One region of the Microbispora sp. CA-102843 genome, then DNA from elsewhere that is predicted to be linked to it. Evidence: riboswitches for the same ligand, from Rfam matches in the RefSeq annotation. Region 1 holds a riboswitch; the other holds the start of a gene.
The links. Region 1 has a riboswitch for glycine ahead of gcvT (glycine cleavage system aminomethyltransferase GcvT). Riboswitches for the same ligand answer to the same signal wherever they lie in the genome.

Region 1 (10,176 bases):
TTCGACCGGAGCGCGTCCATGTCGAGGACGGCGAAGGGCGGCTCCAGGTGGGCCGTCGCCTGGTCGAGGCGCTGTCGGTCGTCCATGGGCGCAGCCTAGTACGGCAGCGCCGGGAAATACATGAGCGCTGTTCACGTTAACCGTGCCCGGGCAAAATCTCCGCCGTGCAGCCGCCATGATCGCGCAAGGCGGCGGGTGACCCGCCCGTCCCGCCGCCGCTCCGTGTACCCATGGTGAGGTGACTACCGAGCGGACCCGGCGCGGTGAGCGGGAAGGGTGAACGGCTGATGAGCGTCGTGCAGGGAATCCTGGCGGGTTCGTCGGCTAGGAGCGCCAAAGGCAGCGGCTCGGGCGCCAAGGGCGCCGGAAGCGGCAAAGGCGGCAAGGGCGCCAAGGGCGCAGGCAGTGGAGAAGGCGCCGACGGCGCCGGAAGCGACACGTACGGCATGGATGACACGAGCGGCAGGGACGCCGCGGCGGGCCGGCGGAGCGCGGTTCGCGTCCTCCGGCCGGGCCGGACTCCGGCCGCCGTCGTGGTCGCCGCCGTGATCGCCCTGCTCGGCTGGGCGATCACCGCTGTGGTCGTCGCCGTCATGCTCGGGGTGTCCCCGTCCTGGCGGCTGCCGCCCCGGCTGCTGAACCTCACGCCGGCCGACCCCGTCGTCCCGGTCGCCGCGGTCGGAATGATCGTCTGCGGGGCGGGACTGGTGGCCCTCGCGCTCGTCCCCGGCCGTCCCAGGCTCATGCCCCTGGAATGCCAGGACCCGCTGCTCGCGATGGGCCTGACCCGCGCCGGACTGCGCCGGACGCTCGCCGCCTCGGCCCGCGAGGTCGAGCACGTCCGGCGGGCTAACGTCCACATCCTGCGCAGGCGGATCGAGGTCGCCGTGGTGGCCGACGCGGACACGACCGGCGCCCTGCTGCGCGAGGTCGGCGCGGCGGTCGGGGACCGGCTGTCGGGCCTCGGCGTCCGGTCCCGCCAGGAGGTGGTCGTACGGCTGCGCAGGAGAGGGGGCTGACATGGGTCCGCGACGCGGGAACCGCCTCGGGCTCTGTTTGGTGGGCCTCACGCTGGTCGCGGGGGGTTTCGGCCTGCTGGCCGCCGCGCGCGGGCGGCCCGGCGCGGCCCTGATCGACGAGAGCGTGGCCGACGCGAGCGTGGTGGACGGGAAGCCGTGGGCGCTGCCCCTGCTGGCGGGGGTGGCCATGGTGCTCGCCCTGGTCGCGACCCGCTGGCTCTTCATGGCGCTCGGCTGGGGCCGGGTCGGCAGCCGTACCGGTGCCGGCATCGCCATGCTCGGCGTGGCGCTGAAGGGAATCGACGGGATCGGCCGCATCTCGGTCAGGCTCGTGCGTGACGGCAGGCTGCGGGTGTCGGTGTCGCTCCGGCAGCCGGCCGACCTGCGGCAGGTGATCAGGCGGCTGGACGAGTCGGCGATCTCACGCGTTCGCCGCGCGGTCGGCCGCGACGACGCGCTTGCGGTCGTCCGTCTGCACGTCCGCCGCCGCTGACCGCCCCTCCCGACGCCACGGCGCGGGGGTCGCCTTCGTGCCGAGGGCGAGCCCGGCGGCCAGGCAGGCGAGCGGCACGACGGGCACCACGTAGCGGTGGTCGAAGGCGGCGATCAGGGGCGGCAGCAGAAGCAGGACCGCCGCCACGGCCCAGGGCAGCAGCGCCGTCCATCGCCGCGCCACCAGCCCGGCGAGCCCGGCCAGAAGGACCGCCGCCAGCAGCGGCCCGCGCAGGAAGCCCTGCTCCTGGTAGGCGCGCAGCCACCCCGCGAACGGCTCGGCCACCTTCGTGTCCCCGGAGCTCCCCTGGTAGGCGGTGGTCAGCTCGGTCGCCGTACGGCCGCCGGAGGCCACCTTGGAGGTGAACGGCTTCACCGAGGCGGGGAACACGTACGCGCTCTGCGTGCCCGGGGCGGGGTAGACCTTCCGGTCCCATTCGAACGCCCACATGGCGTCGTGCAGACCGGTCGCCAGGAAGTCGAGGGGCTGGCTGCGGATCGCCAGCGAGGCGAACTCCCCGGCCAGCTGCTCCTTGTCCTTCTTCACCCGCTGGATGGGCGAGTCGGCGGCCCAGATGTAGGCGGGCGCGGCGAGCCGGGGCTCCGACGGGCACAACACCGCCAGTTCCTTCGGCGGCTTCATGACCGAGCAGTCCGCGAAGGTCATCGTGCGCGACCACAGCCACGTGCTGCTGCCGCCCATCCCGTACGACCCGTGGGCGTCGTGGAACCAGACGGCGTACCCGCCGAGCACGGCTGACGCGGCGGCGAGTCCGGCGAGCGCGGTCCTCCAGCGTCCGGCGAGCAGCACCGGCAGCAGCGCCAGCGCGATCAGGGGCAGCCCGAGGGTGCGGGTGACCGTGGCGCACCCGAGCAGCAGCAGCGCGGCGACGACGGACCACGCGCCGGGCCTGGGGCGCCACAGCAGGATCGTCACGGCGGCCACGACCAGTGCGGTGAACAGCAGGTCCGCCATGGCGAGGTGTTCGAGCTGGATCTGGTGGACGTCGAGCAGCACCGGCGCCGCCGCCAGCGCCGCTCCCCAGCCAGGCAGCCGTGTGCGGCGGCGCAGCACGGCGTACACGCAGACGGCCATGCCGAGACCGAGCAGGTGCTGGACGATCACGACGGCGGTGATGCTCCCCAGCGGGCTCAGCGCCGCCAGGAACAGCGAGTAGCCGGACGGCCGCGAGGGCAGCGGCCGCAGATCCAGGGCCGAGCTGAGGTAGGCGAAGGAGTCGGCCCAGAACCACAGCACGGGCCGGTAGCCGAGCACGGCGAGCGCGCGCAGCGCGACCCCGGCCGCCAGCACCACCAGGAACGCCCGATGCGGGCGCAGCGCCTCGCGCCACCTCACGTGACGGCCCTCCTCCTCGCCGGAAGGCACCACGATATTGGTGAGCCGCACATGCGTCACATTCGAGACGCCGCCGCGCTCGCCGGCGGCGCGAGGCTCAGCACTCGATGACGTTGACGGCGAGGCCGCCGCGTGAGGTCTCCTTGTACTTGTCGAGCATGTCCCTGCCGGTGTCGCGCATCGTCTTGATCGCTTTGTCCAGCGACACGAAGTGTCGGCCGTCGCCGCGCAGCGCGATGCGGGCGGCGGCGATCGCCTTGATCGAGGCGACGGCGTTGCGCTCAATGCAGGGGATCTGGACGAGACCGCCGATCGGGTCGCAGGTCAGGCCCAGGTTGTGCTCGATGCCGATCTCAGCGGCGTTCTCGACCTGCTCCGGCGTCCCGCCGAGCGCCTCGGTGAGGCCCGCCGCCGCCATCGAGCAGGCCGAGCCGACCTCGCCCTGGCAGCCCACCTCCGCGCCGGAGATGGAGGCGTTCTCCTTGAACAGCACGCCGATCGCGCCCGCGGTGAGCAGGAAGCGGACGACGCCGTCCTCGTCGGCGCCCGGAAGGAAACGCATGTAGTAGGACAGAACGGCCGGGACGATGCCGGCGGCGCCGTTGGTCGGCGCGGTGACGATCCGGCCGCCCGCGGCGTTCTCCTCGTTGACGGCCAGCGCGAACAGCGTGACCCAGTCCATCGCCCGCAGCGGGTCGGTCCCGTCGGCCTCGCCCTGCAGCCGCCGGTACAGCTGGTGGGCCCGGCGGCGCACCTTGAGGCCGCCCGGCAGGACGCCTTCGCGGCTGGTGCCGCGCCGTACGCACTCGGCCATGACGGCCCACAGGTGCAGCAGGCGGGCCCGGATCTCCTCCTCCGTACGGCCGAAGGCCTTCTCGTTCTCCATCATCAGGCCGGAGATCGACAGGCCGGTCTCGGCGCAGTGCGCGAGCAGCTCGTGCGCGGTCGTGAAGGCGTACGGCAGCGCCGTGTCGTCGGGCTTGATCCGGTCGGCGCCGGTGGCGTTCTCGTCCACCACGAAGCCGCCGCCGACCGAGTAGTACACCTTCTCGCGCAGCACGGCGTCGTCGGCGTACGCCGTGAACCGCATGCCGTTCGGGTGGTGGGGGAGCGACAGCTTGCGCTCGAAGACGAGGTCCTCGCCGACCACGAACGGGATCTCGTGCACGCCGTACAACGAGACCGTGCCGCTCGCCCGCATCGCCGCCAGCCGTTCGTCGACGGTGTCGACGTCGACCAGCTCGGGCTTGTCGCCGGACAGGCCGAGCAGGACCGCCTTGTCGCTGCCGTGGCCCTTGCCGGTCAGCCCGAGCGAGCCGTAGAGGATGGCCTCGACCCGGGTGACCTTCTCCAGCAGCCCGTCCTGGTGCAGCCCGCGGGCGAACTTGTGCGCCGCCGCCATCGGGCCGCCCGTGTGGGAGCTGGACGGCCCGATGCCCACCTTGAACAGGTCGAAGACGCTGATCGCCATTGACCGTCGCCTTTCACGCGTCTCCGGTGGCCGTCAGGACTCGCCGGAGGTCAGCGCGGTGTACTCCGCGGCCGACAGCAGGTCCTCCGGCTCCTCCTCCACGCGCACGCGGAACAGCCAGCCCTCGCCGTACGGGTCGGAGTTGACCAGCGAGGGGTTGTCCGCGACGGCCGAGTTGATCTCGACGATCTCGCCGCCGACCGGGGCGAAGATGTCGCTCACGGACTTGGTGGACTCCACCTCGCCGACCGCGTCGCCGGCCGCGACCGTGGCGCCGACCTCCTGGTGCACCTCCACGTAAACCACGTCGCCGAGCTGCTCGGCCGCGTACGCCGTGACGCCCACCGTCACGGTGAGGCCGTCCTCGATCCCGGCCACCCACTCGTGTTCCTTGGTGTAGCTCAGGTCGTCCGGAATGGTGCTCACTTGCTCCTCCTGTAGAAAGGCAGATCGACGACGTCGACCGGTTCTTGGCTGCCCCGGATGTCCACGGCCAGGCCACCCTTCTCCAGGGCGTCCTCGTCGACGTACGCCATGGCGATCGGGCGGCCGAGGGACTGCGACGGGGCGCCGCTGGTCACCTCGCCGACGACGGCGCCGTCCCGGGTGACCGGGTAGCCGTGCCGGGGCACCCGGCGGCCGCGCGCCACCAGCCCGACCAGGCGCCGCCTGGTGCCGTTCTCCGCTGCCCGCTCGAGGGCGGCCTTACCCACGAAGTCACCGGGCTTGTCGAAGCGGACGACCCGGCCGAGCCCGGCGTCGAACGGTGTGATCGCCGCGCTCAGCTCGTTGCCGTACAACGGCATGCCGGCTTCCAGGCGCAGCGTGTCGCGGGCCGACAGCCCGGCGGGGACGAGCCCGGCGTCCCTGCCCGCCTCGGTGAGGGCGTCCCACAGCGGCACGGCGTGCTCGTTCAGCACGAACAGCTCGAAGCCGTCCTCGCCGGTGTATCCGGTGCGTGCGATCAGGACGGGCGTGCCCGCGACGACGCCGGGGAGGATGGCGTAGTACTTCAGATCGTCGAGGTCGGCGTCGGTCAGCGCGGTCAGGATCTCGGCGCTGCGCGGGCCCTGCACCGCGACCAGCGCGTACTCGTCCGACCGGTCGGTCACCCGCGCGTCGTATCCCCGGACCCGGTCGGCGAGCTCACGGGCGACGAGGGCGTAGTTGGAGGCGTTGGCGACGACCATGTACTGGTCCTCGTCCAGGCGGTAGACGATGAGGTCGTCGAGGATGCCGCCGGTCTCGTTCACGATCATCGTGTAGCGGGCGCGGCGGGGCGCGAGGACGCTGAGGTGCCCCACGAGAGCGCGGTCGAGCGCCTCGCCCGCCTGTGCGCCGACGACGAAGATCTCCCCCATGTGGGACAGGTCGAACAGCCCCGCGGCCGTGCGCACCGCGTTGTGCTCGGCCGACTCACTGCCGTAGCGCAGGGGCATCTGCCAGCCCGCGAAGTCGGTCAGGGTCGCGCCAAGGCGTTCGTGGACCCCGCGGAGCGGGGTGGATCGGGACATGCGCACCTCGGAAGGACGGATGCTGCGTTTGACTATCGGGCATCCTCCCCCTCTGTCATCGGCGCCTGAGAGCTTCGTCCGATCTTTGCCGGACTTTCACCTTCGGCGAGGCCTTCCGGCCTTCTTTCCAGAGGTCACCTGGCCCGCACGGTCCTTTGCCTTGAGAGGTTCGCGGGGAGGGCTTGCTCCTTCAGGGGCCCTGACCGGATGCCAGGACGCTCTCCCGCACGGGATCACCGGTGTCCTGCAAGCCTAGTGGTTCGCCGCCATCCCCGTAACCGGCTGGATCGCCCCGATTCCCCCGATCGGGGTATCCGTCCCCAGGCCGGCGGGCATCTCGTCCTTCGACTCGAAGCTGCGGGGTGGAGAGCCCCTTCATGCACCTACGGCGGGATGGCCAAGCTCGCGGCGAATGGCGCGGACCTCGGCCAAGTCGTCCGGATCCTTGCCGAGTCTTTCCGCGTCCGCGCGGGCCTGCTCCGGCCAGCGGAGGCGGTCGGCGAGCCTGATGGCTTCCCGCACCACATCCGTGGCCGATCTTCCATCGGCCGTGAGCCGAGCCAGGATCTGCTCGGTCGCCGGATCACAATGCGTGATCGGATTCGCGCGGCGGCCGATGCCCCGCACGGAGACGCATCAGGGCGGACGAAGGGTCGTCGCCGGTGAGGATCCGCTGGTGGAGGGCCTGGGTGTCGGGGGACGGCTCGGTGCCGAGGCGGTCGACCAGGGTGCGGCGCAGTCGCTGGTAGGACGCCGAGGCGTCGTGGGTGCGGCCCGACCGGTGCAGCGCCAGCATGAGCTGCCGATGCGGCCGTTCACGCAGCGGATGGCGCCTCGCCCACTGGGCGAGGCCGCCGACGATCTCGTGGTGGTGCCCGAGCGCCAGTCGTACGTCGAAGAGGTCCTCGGTCACCGCACGCCGGTCCTCGTCGAGCCGTTCGGCCCACCCGGAGAGCTCGTCCACGTGCGTCATGCCGAGCAGGGCGTCGCCCCGCCACAGGCTCAGCGCGTTCTCGAACATCCTCGCCGCATTGTGGTAATCGCCATTGTCGCGAGCGATTCTGCCATGTGCCGCGAAATGGTTGAATACTGCAGCATCCACGGATCCGGGCGGGACGGAAAGAAGGTACCCGCCCTCCACGGTGTGCAGCGGAGAAAGGTCGGGGTCGCGCGGCGAGAGCCGCCGCCGCATCTGTGCGATGTAGGTGGTAAGATTCCGCGGCGCCGATTTAGTGGGACAGTGATTCCACAACAGATCGATGAGTCTGTCCCGGTGAACCGCGATATTCGGATTGAGCAGGAACAGTGCCAGTAGCTGCCGGTGCCTCGGGGCGAGCCCGGCGATGACGTCCCCCGAGGGTTTCATGGCCAGGAACGGTCCGAGCACGGCGTATAACACGGTTCCCCTCGCACGAAAGCAGCGTGAACGCGCCGACGACGCGGCTTTGATCGCCATTTGACCATATCTCTCTCCGACGGCTTGCGTCAAAAATATGTCGTTTCTATGTCCGTCGCTACGGAGCACATAAACGCCGCCCTGGGAGCCGCAATGCCGGCCCGGCGCGCTCCGATACGCCGATAAGCCAAATGAAATCGGTTACAGATCAAGCTCGCGCCGACTGTCCATGCCGGCGATGTGAGAGTGTGACGCCGATTACGCGATGATCGGCGCGGGGCGGCGCCGGCCCGGGGAGGTACGGCTTATGACGGACGAGGATTTCTGGGAGCTGATCGGCACGCTCGACGGGGTGGTCGACGAAGACGGCGCCGATCTGCTGGGCGAACGCCTGTCGTCGCTGGGCGCGGAGGAGGTGGAGGCCTTCTGCGCGCGTCTCGCCGGAAAGGTGCGTGCGCTCACCGGACTCCCTCTTGAGGGGCGTCCGGTTCCCGACGTCAGCGACGAGGGCCGGCCGCCGATCCCACTCGTCGGGGACGCGTACGAGAACCTGCTGTACGCGGTGGTCGCCGCCGGGCGGGAGCGGTACGAGGCCGTGCTCGCCGATCCGGCGGTGGCCGAGGGCGAGGAGTGGGACGCGGGGGAGACCGAACTGCTCGTCGATGTCGTCGCGACCGTGCTGTGGGGTGTCGCGGGCCTGGACTGGTACGAGGAGTTCGACCCTCTGCTGTCCGGACTGCCGGCGGACGGACGGTGGTACGACACACGCCGGGGCTCGGCCTGGAAGAGCGCGCCGCGACAGTACGAGAACGCGGCCCACGCGCTGGACCGGGCCCTGAACGACTCCGCCGAATGGCGCGCCTGGTGGAGCCAGACTGGGCTGCGCAAAATCAAGGTCGGCGTCGCCGTCAACGCCGACAGGGGCCTCGAGAACGTCGAGCGCGGCAGGACGATCGCCAGGGCCGAGTTCAGGATGGGCCGCTCCTACTTCGGCGATAGCGACGCCGCGGGACTGAGAGCGCTCGCGGTGGAGGAGGGCACGCGCATCATGGGCGCGATCGCCCGGGCGCTGGACATGACGCCGCCTCCACCGCTTCCGTCCTCTTCCCGCTGAGCTGTTCCCGCTGACCTGTTCCCGCTGAGCTGTTCCCGCTGACCTGGGGGGGGCGGGGGTCCGGCGCTCACCGGGCCGCGGCGGCGTCGCCTCCGGTCGCGGGGGCCCGCATGGCCTGGTTGACGGCGTCGGTGCGCCGGGCGTCGCCCCACACCCACTCCACGTGGGCCTCGCGCCGCCGATCGGCCAGCCATTCCTCGAAAAGCCGCTGTTCGATCCCTCGCCGGGTGGCGTCGTCGAGAACGGCGGGCCTGACCTCCACCACGTGGGTGACCACGGGGTCGGGTCCGTACGGGCCGAGGACGTCACCGGGTGCGGCGTTCGCCGCCCGCGGGCCGAGTTCGGCGCGGAACAGCCGGCGCAGGCGGGCGTCCGCGCCGTGGTCGAGCGTCTCGGCGGCGGCCGAGGCGAGGGGATCGGCCCCGCCGTCCCGCAGCCGGGCGGCGGCGGCCTGGGCGGCCTCCAGCCGGGGATAGCGGAGGGACAGCACGCACAGCCGCTCATAGGAGCCGGGGCCGGCGCTGAAAAGGCCGCCGGCGCGGTCGCCGACGACGCGCCGGCGCAGCCGGGCGATCCCGGCCTCCTGGGCCACGATGTGCTCCAGGCCGGCGTGGTCGAGGCCGTGTTCGGCCATCCACGCCCGGGTGGCCTCGACCGTGAGCAGCCCCCGGGCCCGCCGGAAGGCGTCGAGAGCGTCCTGCAACTCGGCGGCGGACAGGTCCACGGGGTCGTCGGCCAGCTCCTGCGCGACCAGGGCGGCGTCGACCAGCCGGCTCGCCTGAGAGGCGTCGCTCCACAGCTCGTCCAGCACCGCCATGGCCTGCTCCATCGCGACTTCCATGCCGTTGACCCGGACGACGACCTGCTCGCCGGAGTTGCGGCTGCCCCGCAGCGGCCAGGGCAGCGCGCGGTCGGGGGCGAAGGCGACCGAGACCGTGCCGTCTCCCACCGGGATCAGCATGTCGTAGTGACAGCCGCCGCCGGGATGGTCGCGCTGCCACACCAGGCGCATCGGCGTGCCCTCGTGCTCCGCCCGCAGGTCGCCCAGCAGGAGCCTGGCCTCGGCGGGTTCCAGGTCGCTGATCCGGCGGAGGTACGCCAGGACGCCGGCCAGCAGGCCGGCAGGGGGAAGGACAACACGGTGAACACCACTGTGCGGCGGCATGTCGGGCTCCTCTGAGCGAAATCTGTCGGGCTCGTTCGCGGCGGGGACGTCAGGCCGGTTCGAGCAGGAGGTCGCAGAGGGCCTCGCTGATCGGCAGACCGGTCATGTTCTCGACCCACAGCCACTGCGCGTTGGGGTTGACCTCCAGGAAGACATGACGGTCGTCCGGCGTGACGATCAGGTCGACGGCGCCGTACAGCAGGCCGAGGCGGTCCATCAGCGCCAGGCACCGGTCGGCGATCTCCTCCTGGAGGCGGTGCGGCCGGTGCGGGGTGGTCCGGGTGTCGTAGTACCGCCAGTCGAGGCTCGATCGGTTGGACGCCTGCGAGTGGATCTCGGCGGCGAAGATCTGCCGCCCGACGATGGTGACGCGCAGCTCGAAGCGCTTCGGCACCATCTCCTGCACGATCACCGGGCAGAACCGCAGGCCGTCGGCGTACGCGAGGTCGCGGGGCGACACCGGCTCGGTGAGGCGGGTCGCGGTGAGGCCGCCCGCGACGCCCTCGACGAGCGGGACGTGGAAGGCCTTCGTGATGATCCGGCCGTCGTGCCGGTCGTGGAAGTCGAGGAACGACTCGGCGTCCGTGCTGATCAGCGTCTCCGGGATCGCGAATCCGAGCTCCGCCGCCAGGGCGAGCTGGGAGGCCT
Region 2 (10,176 bases), 2.4 Mb from region 1:
GTCGCGCGCACCCGGCTGTCGCTCAGCCAGATCGACGCCCGCATCCCGGAGGCCAAGCTGCTCAAGCGGACCGTTCCCACGCCCTGGGCGCACAAGGGGGCCGTGATGCGCTCGGTCGTCGAGGCGGCCGAGGGCCACCGCCTGGACACCACCGACGGCGTCCGCGTCGTGGAGGACGACGGAAGCTGGGCCCTCGTCCTGCCCGACCCCGCCGAGGCCGTCACCCACCTGTGGGCCGAGGGCCACGACGTGGACACCGCCCAGGCCCTCCTGGAGCGCTGGGCCCACGTCGTCGAACAAGCCGCAGGCGCCCACTGACGGCCTTGCCGGAGGCGAGGCCGATGAACACTGTGTGGCGGGATGGACCTTGAACCTCCACTGGCTGTAGCGTTGGTCAGTCCACGCCCAGCCGCGGTCTTGACCTTTGTGCCTGATCAGCGTAAGTTGCGGCATTCGCAGTTTGAGCCAGTCCTAGAGCAAGTCGTGAGAGAGGCCGAGCCGTTCGATGCCCAGCGTCTACTGCACGCAGTGCGGTCATGCCAACCCCGAGGATGCCCGTTTCTGTTCACGATGCGGTTCGCCGCTGAGCGCTCCGGCGCCCGTCGCAGCCGACACGACCTCGACGATCTCACTCGAGGCGCTTGAGGCGGAGACGGGCCAGACGCTTCTGCCGGACAGGGCCGCGGTCGAGCAGTTGCCCCCCGGCACGGCTCTTCTGGTGGTCATGCGCGGCCCGAACGCGGGGAGCCGATTTCTGCTCGACAGCGACCTCACTACGGCGGGTCGCCACCCGGAAAGCGACATTTTCCTGGACGATGTGACCGTGTCCAGGAGGCACGTGGAGTTCTACCGGCGCGGCGGCCAGTTCACCGTGCGCGACGTGGGCAGCCTCAACGGCACCTACGTCAACCGGGAGCGCATCGAGGAGTCCCCGTTGCAGGGCGGCGACGAGGTGCAGATCGGCAAGTTCCGGCTGGTGTTCCTCACACGTGGTCCCGGAGGGCTGTGATCGGTGAGGAGGAGGAGTCATGAGCGCGCAGGCCGTACGGGCGTTCATGAGCATCGGGGAGGTGCTCGCCCTGCTGCAGGGCGAGTTCCCGGACGTGACCGTCTCCAAGATCCGGTTTCTGGAGGGTGAGGGGCTGATCGAGCCCCAGCGGAGCCCGTCGGGCTACCGCAAGTTCACCTACACCGACGTCGAGCGCCTGCGGTACATCCTGCGCGCGCAGCGTGACCAGTACCTGCCGCTTCGCGTGATCAAGGATCAGCTGGACGAGCAGGCGGCCCGTCCGCACGCCGTGTCCGACGGCGCCCCGCCCGTGCGTCTCAGCCGGGAGGAGCTCATCGAGGCCGCCGGCATCGATGAGGAGACCCTGGCCGAGATGGAGAGCTTCGGCCTGGTCGCTTCCGTGGCGCGCCGGTACGACGAGGAGGCGCTGGAGGTCGCGCGCAGCGTGGGGGCGCTGGCGCGGTTCGGCCTGCAGGCGCGGCACCTGAGGGCGGTCCGCGCGGCGGTGGAGCGGGAGGCCGGTCTGATCGAGCAGGCGGTGGCCCCGCTGCTGCGGCGCAAGGCGCCCGGAGCGATCGCGGAGGCGGACGAGACCGCCCGGGAGATCTCCGGACTTCTCCAGGAACTGCACAATGCGTTACTGCGTGGGAGTGTTCGCGGCGTTCTGGGGCGGTGACCGGCACATCCGCACCTCCGTGGGTGTTACGTTGAATGCCTGGTGATATGCCGCGACGCTTGAGACGGAGCCGCCCGTGTTGCAGATGGAGGTCGTGGGGGTTCGCGTTGAGATGCCCACCAACCAGCCGATCGTTCTCCTAAAGGAGACGAGCGGCGATCGGTACCTGCCGATCTGGATAGGCATGACCGAGGCGACCGCTATCGCGTTGGCCCAGGCGGAGGAGCCGCCGCCCCGGCCGCTGACCCACGACTTGTTCCGTGACGTTCTTGAGGCCTTGGGGGTGCGGTTGCGCACCGTCAACATCGTCGCGCTCCGCGATGGAATCTTCTTCGCCGATCTGGTCTTCTCCAACGGCGTGGAGGTCAGCGCCCGTCCTTCGGACTCGATCGCGCTGGCGTTGCGTACGGGTGCGACGATCTACGCGAGTGAGGACGTGATCCAGGAAGCGGGCGTGAGCATGCCCGACGACCAGGAAGACGAAGTGGAAAAGTTCCGCGAGTTCCTGGACAAAATCACACCGGAAGACTTCGGCCGGGCGGGCTGACGTGCCGGACGATTTCGGGAGATTACGCTTCACGACGCGCCGGACGGGGTCGTTGACTGACGATGGCCCCGGTCCTACGGTGCAAGGGAAACCACGGTTGTAATTCACGAACCCCCAGATCAGACCGTGGGATGAGAGAAAGCCGGAGGTCCGCAGTGGCGGTCAGCAGCGGCGAGGGTAAGTCGGCCGGCCAGCACGACCCGGTTCGGCAGGCGGCGCGCGAGCGCGCCGGCGAACAGGGCCTGCTGTTCGACGAGCAGCCGACGGCGCTGCCCCAGGGCATCGGATACCGCGGGCCCACGGCGTGCGCGGCGGCCGGAATCACCTACCGGCAGCTCGACTACTGGGCCCGGACCGAGCTGGTGCTCCCGACGATAAGGGCCGCCCAGGGATCCGGGTCCCAGCGACTGTACAGCTTCCGCGACATCCTCGTCCTGAAGGTCGTCAAACGTCTTCTGGACACGGGGGTCTCCCTCCAGCAGATACGCACCGCCGTACGGCATCTGCGCGACCGCGGTGTCAACGACCTGGCCCAGATCACTTTGATGAGCGACGGCGTGAGCGTCTACGAGTGCACGAGCGCCGACGAGGTGATCGACCTGCTGCAGGGCGGCCAGGGCGTGTTCGGCATCGCACTCGGGCGGGTCTGGCGGGAGGTCGAGGGATCGCTGGCCGAGCTTCCGGGTGAGCGCGCGGAGGCCGCTCCGGATGCGGAGGGGGACTATCCGGCGGACGAGCTGGCCCGCCGAAGAAAGGCCCGCAGGACCGGCTGAACGGACGCCCCGGCGACCGCTCGAAGCCGGGCGGGCCGGGTGAGCGGAGGCCGGGGCGGGTTCCCGAACGGGGTCAGGCACGCGCGGCAGGCCGCGCGGGGGGAAGGTCGAACTCGTCGTCGCGCATGCGCAGCAGGGCGACGGAGGCGCCGGCGAAGCCCACGGCCGCGACCAGCAGGCCGATGCCCGACGCGACGTGTCCGGGCATGAACGGGTGCGTGAACCCGCCGGCCGCGAGGACGATGCCCATCCAGGCCGGCGCCGCGCCGCTGCGCCAGAGCGCGAGGCCGAGCAGCAGCAGGCCGATGACGATGCCCACGATGAACAGCAGCCCCGCCACCAGTTGCACGGGGTCGTCCTCCAGGGCACTCTGGATCTTCGCCATGGTCGCCACGTCGAAGCCCCGCGTCACCGTGAGGTACGCGAGGTCGTCGCCGCCGCGGGTCAGGGGGAATCCGGCCAGGTCGCCGAGCAGCGCGAGGAGCGCGCCCGCCGTGGCGAGCCGGGGAGCGCCGCGCCGGGCCACCCAGGCCACGGCGAACGTGGCCGGGATCAGCCCGACCAGGAACGGCAGGCCGAACCAGCGGATCAGGCCCGCCAGCTGCTCGTGGGCCGCGTACGCCGCGACCGTGGCCTCGAACGACTCGCCGCCGTCCACGGGGCTGAAGACGTAGTGCAGGCCCATGCCGAGCATGGGGAGCGGGGCGACGACGGCGAGCAGCACCCGCCAGAAGCCGCGCACGTCCCGCAGCGGTTTGCGCGGGGCGGTGGCGGCGCGGGTGCCGGTGTCCGGCTGCATGATGGTCCTCCTGGAGAATCCGAGGGCTGTCCGATCGAGTCCGAGGGTGGGCGCGCGGCACTCCCGCCGTCGTGGGAGCGGACTCCCGATCCCGGTCCCGGAGCCGCCCGCCGATCTGGGAGCGCGCTCCTATGGCTGACGGGAGCGGCGGGACCCGATGATGAGCCCATGGCAGTCAGGCGGGCCGGCCCGGTCGCGGTGGGCACTTTCACGGCGGTCGTGGTCGCGGCGGCGTGGGTGTCGTGGTTCCTCGGCGGGCTCACCTTCGCCGACGCGGCCGACGACTCGTACCTGTTGACCAACAGCGCCCAGGCGCTGACCTTCACCGCGTTCGGCGCGCTCGTGCTGGCGTACCGGCCCGGGCACCGCATCGGGCTCCTGTTCGTGGCGTACGGCGCCTGCTACACGCTGAGCGTGGCCTGCCTCGGGCTGCTCTCCGGCGCGGTGGAGCTGCCGGAGGGGTGGGCGCGGGCGGTCGAGCTGTTCGGCGTCACCGTGTGGATCCCGGCGCCGACCGTCTGCCTTCCGCTGATCGTCCAGCTGTTCCCCGACGGCAGGCCGCTGTCGCGGCGCTGGCGGCCGCTGGTCGTCGCCACCCTCGCCGTCCTGCCGCTCACACCGGTCCTGACCCTGCCCCTGGCGGCGGGAGTGGCCGAGGGCGGGCCGGCCGCGGGCGCCCCGCTGCTGCCCGCCGTGGCAGGCGAGGCGGCCCGGCGTCTGGTGCCGGTGTTCGCCGCCGCCGACGCGCTGGTGCTGCTGGCCGCCCTCGTCGCGCTCGGCCTGCGCACCCGCCGGTCGCGTGGGGCGGCGCGGCTGCGGCTGATGTGGCTGTTGTGGGCAGTGGGCCTGTTCGCGGCGCTCAACCTCCAGCGGATGGTCACGACCGACGGGCCGGTGCTGTTCCTGCTGACCCTGCCGCTGATCCCGGCCGCAGCCACGGTGGCCATCCTGCGCCACCGGTTGTACGACATCGAGCTGATCGTCAACCGGTCGCTCGTGTACGCGGTGCTCACGCTCGGCGTCGTGGTGGCGTACCTGGGCATCGTCGCGGCGCTGTCCGCGCTGGCGCAGGACCGGCTGTCGGCCACCCCGCTGATCGCGACCGCGGTCATCGCGCTCGCCTTCGCACCCGCCCGCTCGGCCGTCCAGTCGGTGGTTGACCGGGTCCTGTACGGGCAGCGCCGCGACCCCGCGGCGGCGGCGGCCCGGGTCGGCCTGCGGCTCGGCACCGGCCTCGACGGGGTGCTGCGGGCCGTGTGCGAGGCGCTGCGGCTGCCCTACGCCGCGGTCAGCTCCGACGGGCGGCTGGTCGCCACGTACGGCCGGCCGCCGCAGCTGCGGCACACCGTGTCGCTGGAGGTGGCCGACGGGCCGCCCGCCGACCTGCTCGTCGGGCTGCGTGCCGGAGAGAGCCGGCTGTCCGGCGCCGACCGGCGCGCCCTGGGGTTGCTGGCCGCCCCCGTCGGCCTGGCCCTGCAGGCGGTGCGCCTGTCCGAGCAACTGGGCGAGTCCCGCAAGCGCATCGTCGCCGCACGGGAGGAGGAACGCCGGCGGCTGCGCCGCGACCTGCACGACGGCCTCGGCACGGTGCTCACCGCGGTGACCCTCAAGGCCGATGCCGCTCACAACCTGCGCGGCACCGACCCGGAGCGGAGCGGGCGGCTCCTGCTCGACCTGCGCGCCGACCTGACCACCGCGATCGGCGACATCCGCCGCCTCGTCTACGACCTGCGCCCGCCCGACCTCGACGAGTTCGGGCTCGTCGGCGCGCTGCGCCAGCGCGCCCAGCAGTCCTGGCGCCGCGAGCACGCCGGGTGCGTGGTCACCGTCGACGCCCCGGACGACCTGCCGCCGCTGGCCGCCGCGGTGGAGGTGGCGGCGTACCGCATCGCCACCGAGGCCGTCACCAACGCGCTGCGCCACGGCCCGGCCGCGGCGTGCCGGATCCGCCTGCGCGCCGACCACGCGCTGCACGTGGAAGTGAGCGACGACGGCGCCGGCGGCGTCGGCGCCTGGCCGCACGGCGTGGGCCTGCGCTCCATGCACGAGCGGGCGGCCGAACTGGGCGGTACGCTCACCGCGGGCCCCACCGACCGGGGAGGCCGCGTCCACGCCCGGCTACCACTGGAGCAGTCATGACCGCCGGGGAACCGATCAGGATCGTCGTCGTCGACGACCACCCGCTGATGCGGGAGGGGCTGCGCGCCCTGGTCGCGTCGCTGCCCGACATCGTGGTGGTGGGCGAGGCCGGCGACGGCGACGCCGCCCGCCGCGAGGTGCAGCTCACCCGCCCCGACGTGGTGGTCATGGACCTGCACATGCCGGACACCAACGGCGTGGAGGCCACCCGGGCCATCGTGCGCGCCGTGCCCGCCACCCGGGTGCTCGTGCTCACGATGTTCGAGGACGACGAGTCGGTGTTCGCCGCGATGCGTGCCGGCGCCTTCGGCTACCTGGTCAAGGGCGCGCAGCAGGAGGAGATCATCCGGGCGCTCCGGTCGGTCGCGGCCGGGCATGCCGTCTTCGGCCCGAGCGTGGCCCGCCGGATCATCGACTTCTTCGCGCAGGGCGCGTCCCTCGCGCCGGGCTCCGATCCTGTCCCCGAGCCCTTCCCCGAGCTCACGGTGCGCGAACGGGAGGTCCTCGACCTCATCGCGGCCGGCCGGTCCAACGCGGCGATCGCCCGGCACCTGTCCATCAGCGGAAAGACGGTCAGCAACCACATCACCGCCATCTTCGCCAAGCTGGCGGTCGCCGACCGGGCCGAGGCCATCGTCCGGGCCCGCCAGGCCGGCCTCGGTTTCGCGCAAGGCACGAGTCGGGCCGATAACGGATAGCCGGTAGAGTGGGTATGGCCGACGACCTCGTGCGGGAGAGACCCCTGGCCTTTTCAGGGGCGCCGAAGGAGCAAACCTCCCCGGAATCTCTCAGGCATCCGTACCGCACGGACGAGGCGACTCTGAAAAGCAGGCCCGTCGGCCAGGCGGCGCCTCACCGAAGGGGAAAGCCGGGCTCGACGGCCCGGTGAAGCTCTCAGGTCCGATGACAGAGGGGGAGACCGCTTCACGACCGGCCGCGCCATGCAGGCGCCGGGCGGTCGCCGCAGGTCTCAACCCGCTCAGGAGGCCCCTGTCATGACCGATCGGTCCACGCTTCGCGATCTTTCCGCTCCGCCCTTCGCCACCCGTCATATCGGCCCCTCCGAGGCCGGCCGCGCCCGGATGCTGGAGGCAGTCGGCTACGAGTCGGTGGCCGACCTGCTCGCCGTGGCCGTGCCCGAGGCGATCCGCACGCGCGGCCCGCTGAACCTGCCCGAGGCGGTGGGGGAGGCCGAGGCGCTGGCCGAACTGCGCGCCCTCGCCGGCCGCAACCGCGTGCTGACCCCGATGATCGGCCTCGGGTACTACGACACGATCACCCCGGGCGTCGTCCTCCGCAACGTGCTGGAGAACCCGGGCTGGTACACCGCGTACACGCCCTACCAGCCGGAGATCTCCCAGGGGCGGCTGGAGGCGCTGCTGAACTTCCAGACGGTCGTGTCGGACCTCACCGGCCTCGACGTCGCCGGCGCGTCCCTGCTCGACGAGGCGACGGCCGCGGCCGAGGCGATGACGCTGGCCCGCCGGGCGAGCAAGGTGAAGACCGACGTGTTCGTGGTGGACGCCGACGCGCTGCCGCAGACCAAGGCCGTGCTGGCGACCCGCGCCGAGCCGCTCGGCATCACGCTGGTGGAGTCCGACCTCGCCGGCGAGCTGCCCGAGTGCTTCGGGGTCCTCGTCCAGTACCCGGGCGCGAGCGGGCGGGCGGCGTCCTTCCGCGCCGTCGCCGAGCGGGCGCACGCCCAGGGGGCGCAGCTGGTGGCCGCGGCCGACCTGCTGTCGCTGACCCTGCTGGAGTCCCCGGGCGAGCAGGGCGCAGACATCGCCGTCGGCTCCTCCCAGCGCTTCGGTGTCCCGCTGGGCTACGGCGGCCCCCACGCGGCGTACATGGCCGTCCGAGAGGGCCTTCAGCGGCAGATGCCGGGCCGCCTCGTCGGGGTCTCGGTGGACGCCGACGGCCGTACGGCCTACCGGCTGGCCCTGCAGACCCGCGAGCAGCACATCCGGCGGGAGAAGGCCACCAGCAACATCTGCACCGCGCAGGTCCTGCTCGCCGTCATGGCCTCGATGTACGCCGTCTACCACGGCCCGGAAGGCCTCAGGAGGATCGCCCAGCGGGTGCACCGCCACGCGGTCGTCCTCGCCGCCGGGCTGCGCGAGGGCGGCGTCGAGATCGTCCACGACGAGTTCTTCGAGACCGTGCTCGCCCGCGTGCCCGGACGGGCCGCCGAGGTCGTGGCCGCCGCCGCCGAGCGGGGCGTGAACCTGCGCCTGGCCGACGACGACCACGTCGGCGTCGCCTGCGACGAGAAGACCACCACGGACCACCTGCGGGCGGTCTGGGCGGCGTTCGGCGCGTCCGGACTCGTGGTCGAGGACCTCGACCGGGTGACCTCCGACGCGCTCCCGGCCGGCCTGCAGCGGACCTCGGACTTCCTCACCCACCCGGTGTTCCACTCCCACCGGTCCGAGACGGCGATGCTGCGCTACCTGCGGCGGCTGCAGGACAAGGACATCGCGCTCGACCGCTCGATGATCCCGCTGGGCTCCTGCACGATGAAGCTCAACGCGACCACCGAGATGGAACCGATCACCTGGCCGGAGTTCGCCTCGATCCACCCGTTCGCGCCCGCTGAGCAGGCCGAGGGGTACGCCGAGCTGATCGCGACGCTGGAGGGCTGGCTGGCCGAGGTCACCGGCTACGACCGGGTGTCGATCCAGCCGAACGCGGGCTCCCAGGGCGAGTTCGCCGGCTTGCTGGCCATCAGGTCCTACCACCGCTCCAGGGGCGAGGGCGGCCGCGACGTGTGCCTCATCCCGTCCTCCGCCCACGGCACCAACGCCGCCAGCGCCGTCATGGCGGGCATGCGGGTGGTCGTGGTGGCCTGCGACGAGAACGGCAACGTCGACCTGGCGGATCTCACCGCCAAGATCGACAAGCACCGCGACGCGCTCGCCGCGATCATGGTGACGTACCCGTCCACCCACGGGGTGTACGAGGAGACGATCGTCGAGATCTGCGAGCGGGTGCACGAGGCCGGCGGGCAGGTCTACGTCGACGGCGCCAACCTCAACGCGCTGGTGGGCCTGGCCAAGCTGGGCGAGTTCGGCGCGGACGTCTCCCACCTGAACCTGCACAAGACCTTCTGCATCCCGCACGGCGGCGGCGGCCCCGGCGTCGGCCCGGTGGCGGTCAAGGCCCACCTCGCCGAGCACCTGCCGGCGCACGTGTCGGCGGCGCCGTACGGCTCGGCGGGCATCCTGCCGATCTCCTGGGCGTACGTCAGGATGATGGGCGCCGACGGGCTGCGGCAGGCCACCGAGCAGGCGATCCTGTCGGCCAACTACCTGGCTCGGCGGCTGGCGCCGCACTACCCGGTGCTGTACACCGGCCGGGACGGCCTGGTCGCCCACGAGTGCATCGTCGACCTGCGCCAGATCACCAAGGAGACCGGCGTCACGGTGGACGACGTGGCCAAGCGGCTGATCGACTACGGCTTCCACGCGCCCACGATGTCGTTCCCCGTCGCCGGGACGCTCATGATCGAGCCGACCGAGAGCGAGGACCTGGCCGAGCTCGACCGCTTCGCCGACGCGATGATCGCCATCAGGGGCGAGATCGCGAAGGTGGCGTCGGGCGAGTACGACAAGACCGACAACCCGCTGCGCAACGCCCCGCACACGGCCGAGTGCCTCACCGCCGACGAGTGGGCCCACCCGTACGCGCGGGCGGTGGCCGCCTACCCGGTGCCCGGCCTGCGGGACGACAAGTACTGGTCGCCGGTGCGCCGCATCGACCAGGCGTACGGCGACCGCAACCTCGTCTGCTCCTGCCCGCCGCTCGAGGCGTACGAGGACTGATCAGTTCAGTATGTCGGCCCCGCCCGGCGGCCGGTCTCGTTAAGATCGCGGTGATCGTTTCTCATCACCTGCGACCATGCGAGGCCCCTGTATGACGGCCATCGATTCCGGGCGGCGGTCCGACCGGCTCGACCACGCACGCCGGCTCGCCGAGGGCGGCGACCTCGACGGCGCGGCCGCGATCTTCGCGGAACTCGCCGCGGACGAGAACGCGCCGGACCGCGGCGAGGCCGGCGAGGGCCTGTCCGTCGTGGTCGAGCGGATGGCCGAGCGGCTGCTTGAGGACGGCGAGCCCGAGAGGGCCGCCGACGTCCTGCTGGAGGCGCTGTCGGTCAGCGCGGTGGCCGACCCGGCACGCCTGCGGGTGCTGCTCGGCATGGCGCACCTGGAGATGGCGTGCGCGCAGTTCGCC

Region 2: linked by a shared signal. The riboswitch ahead of gcvP (aminomethyl-transferring glycine dehydrogenase) and the one ahead of gcvT (glycine cleavage system aminomethyltransferase GcvT) in region 1 are both predicted to bind glycine.

Annotation. Positions count from the first base shown of each region.
Region 1 is NZ_JBNJNF010000001.1:7,482,268-7,492,443, reverse strand. Features, by position in the region: gene ACQEVJ_RS34650 (amino acid deaminase/aldolase) at 1-86, opposite strand, end outside; gene ACQEVJ_RS34645 (DUF6286 domain-containing protein) at 288-1,019, shown strand; gene ACQEVJ_RS34640 (hypothetical protein) at 1,021-1,512, shown strand; gene ACQEVJ_RS34635 (hypothetical protein) at 1,441-2,919, opposite strand; gene ACQEVJ_RS34630 (L-serine ammonia-lyase) at 2,966-4,339, opposite strand; gene gcvH (glycine cleavage system protein GcvH) at 4,373-4,765, opposite strand; gene gcvT (glycine cleavage system aminomethyltransferase GcvT) at 4,762-5,853, opposite strand; glycine riboswitch at 5,896-5,991, opposite strand; glycine riboswitch at 5,992-6,089, opposite strand; gene ACQEVJ_RS34615 (AfsR/SARP family transcriptional regulator) at 6,437-7,309, opposite strand; gene ACQEVJ_RS34610 (DUF4240 domain-containing protein) at 7,557-8,363, shown strand; gene ACQEVJ_RS34605 (TIGR04500 family putative peptide maturation system protein) at 8,431-9,528, opposite strand; gene ACQEVJ_RS34600 (MvdC/MvdD family ATP grasp protein) at 9,578-10,176, opposite strand, start outside.
Region 2 is NZ_JBNJNF010000001.1:5,045,473-5,055,648, reverse strand. Features, by position in the region: gene ACQEVJ_RS23545 (sugar phosphate nucleotidyltransferase) at 1-318, shown strand, start outside; gene ACQEVJ_RS23540 (FHA domain-containing protein) at 506-1,009, shown strand; gene ftsR (transcriptional regulator FtsR) at 1,029-1,685, shown strand; gene ACQEVJ_RS23530 (bifunctional nuclease family protein) at 1,762-2,232, shown strand; gene ACQEVJ_RS23525 (MerR family transcriptional regulator) at 2,388-3,005, shown strand; gene ACQEVJ_RS23520 (hypothetical protein) at 3,079-3,804, opposite strand; gene ACQEVJ_RS23515 (sensor histidine kinase) at 3,973-5,943, shown strand; gene ACQEVJ_RS23510 (response regulator) at 5,940-6,641, shown strand; glycine riboswitch at 6,664-6,757, shown strand; gene gcvP (aminomethyl-transferring glycine dehydrogenase) at 6,939-9,764, shown strand; gene ACQEVJ_RS23500 (hypothetical protein) at 9,856-10,176, shown strand, end outside.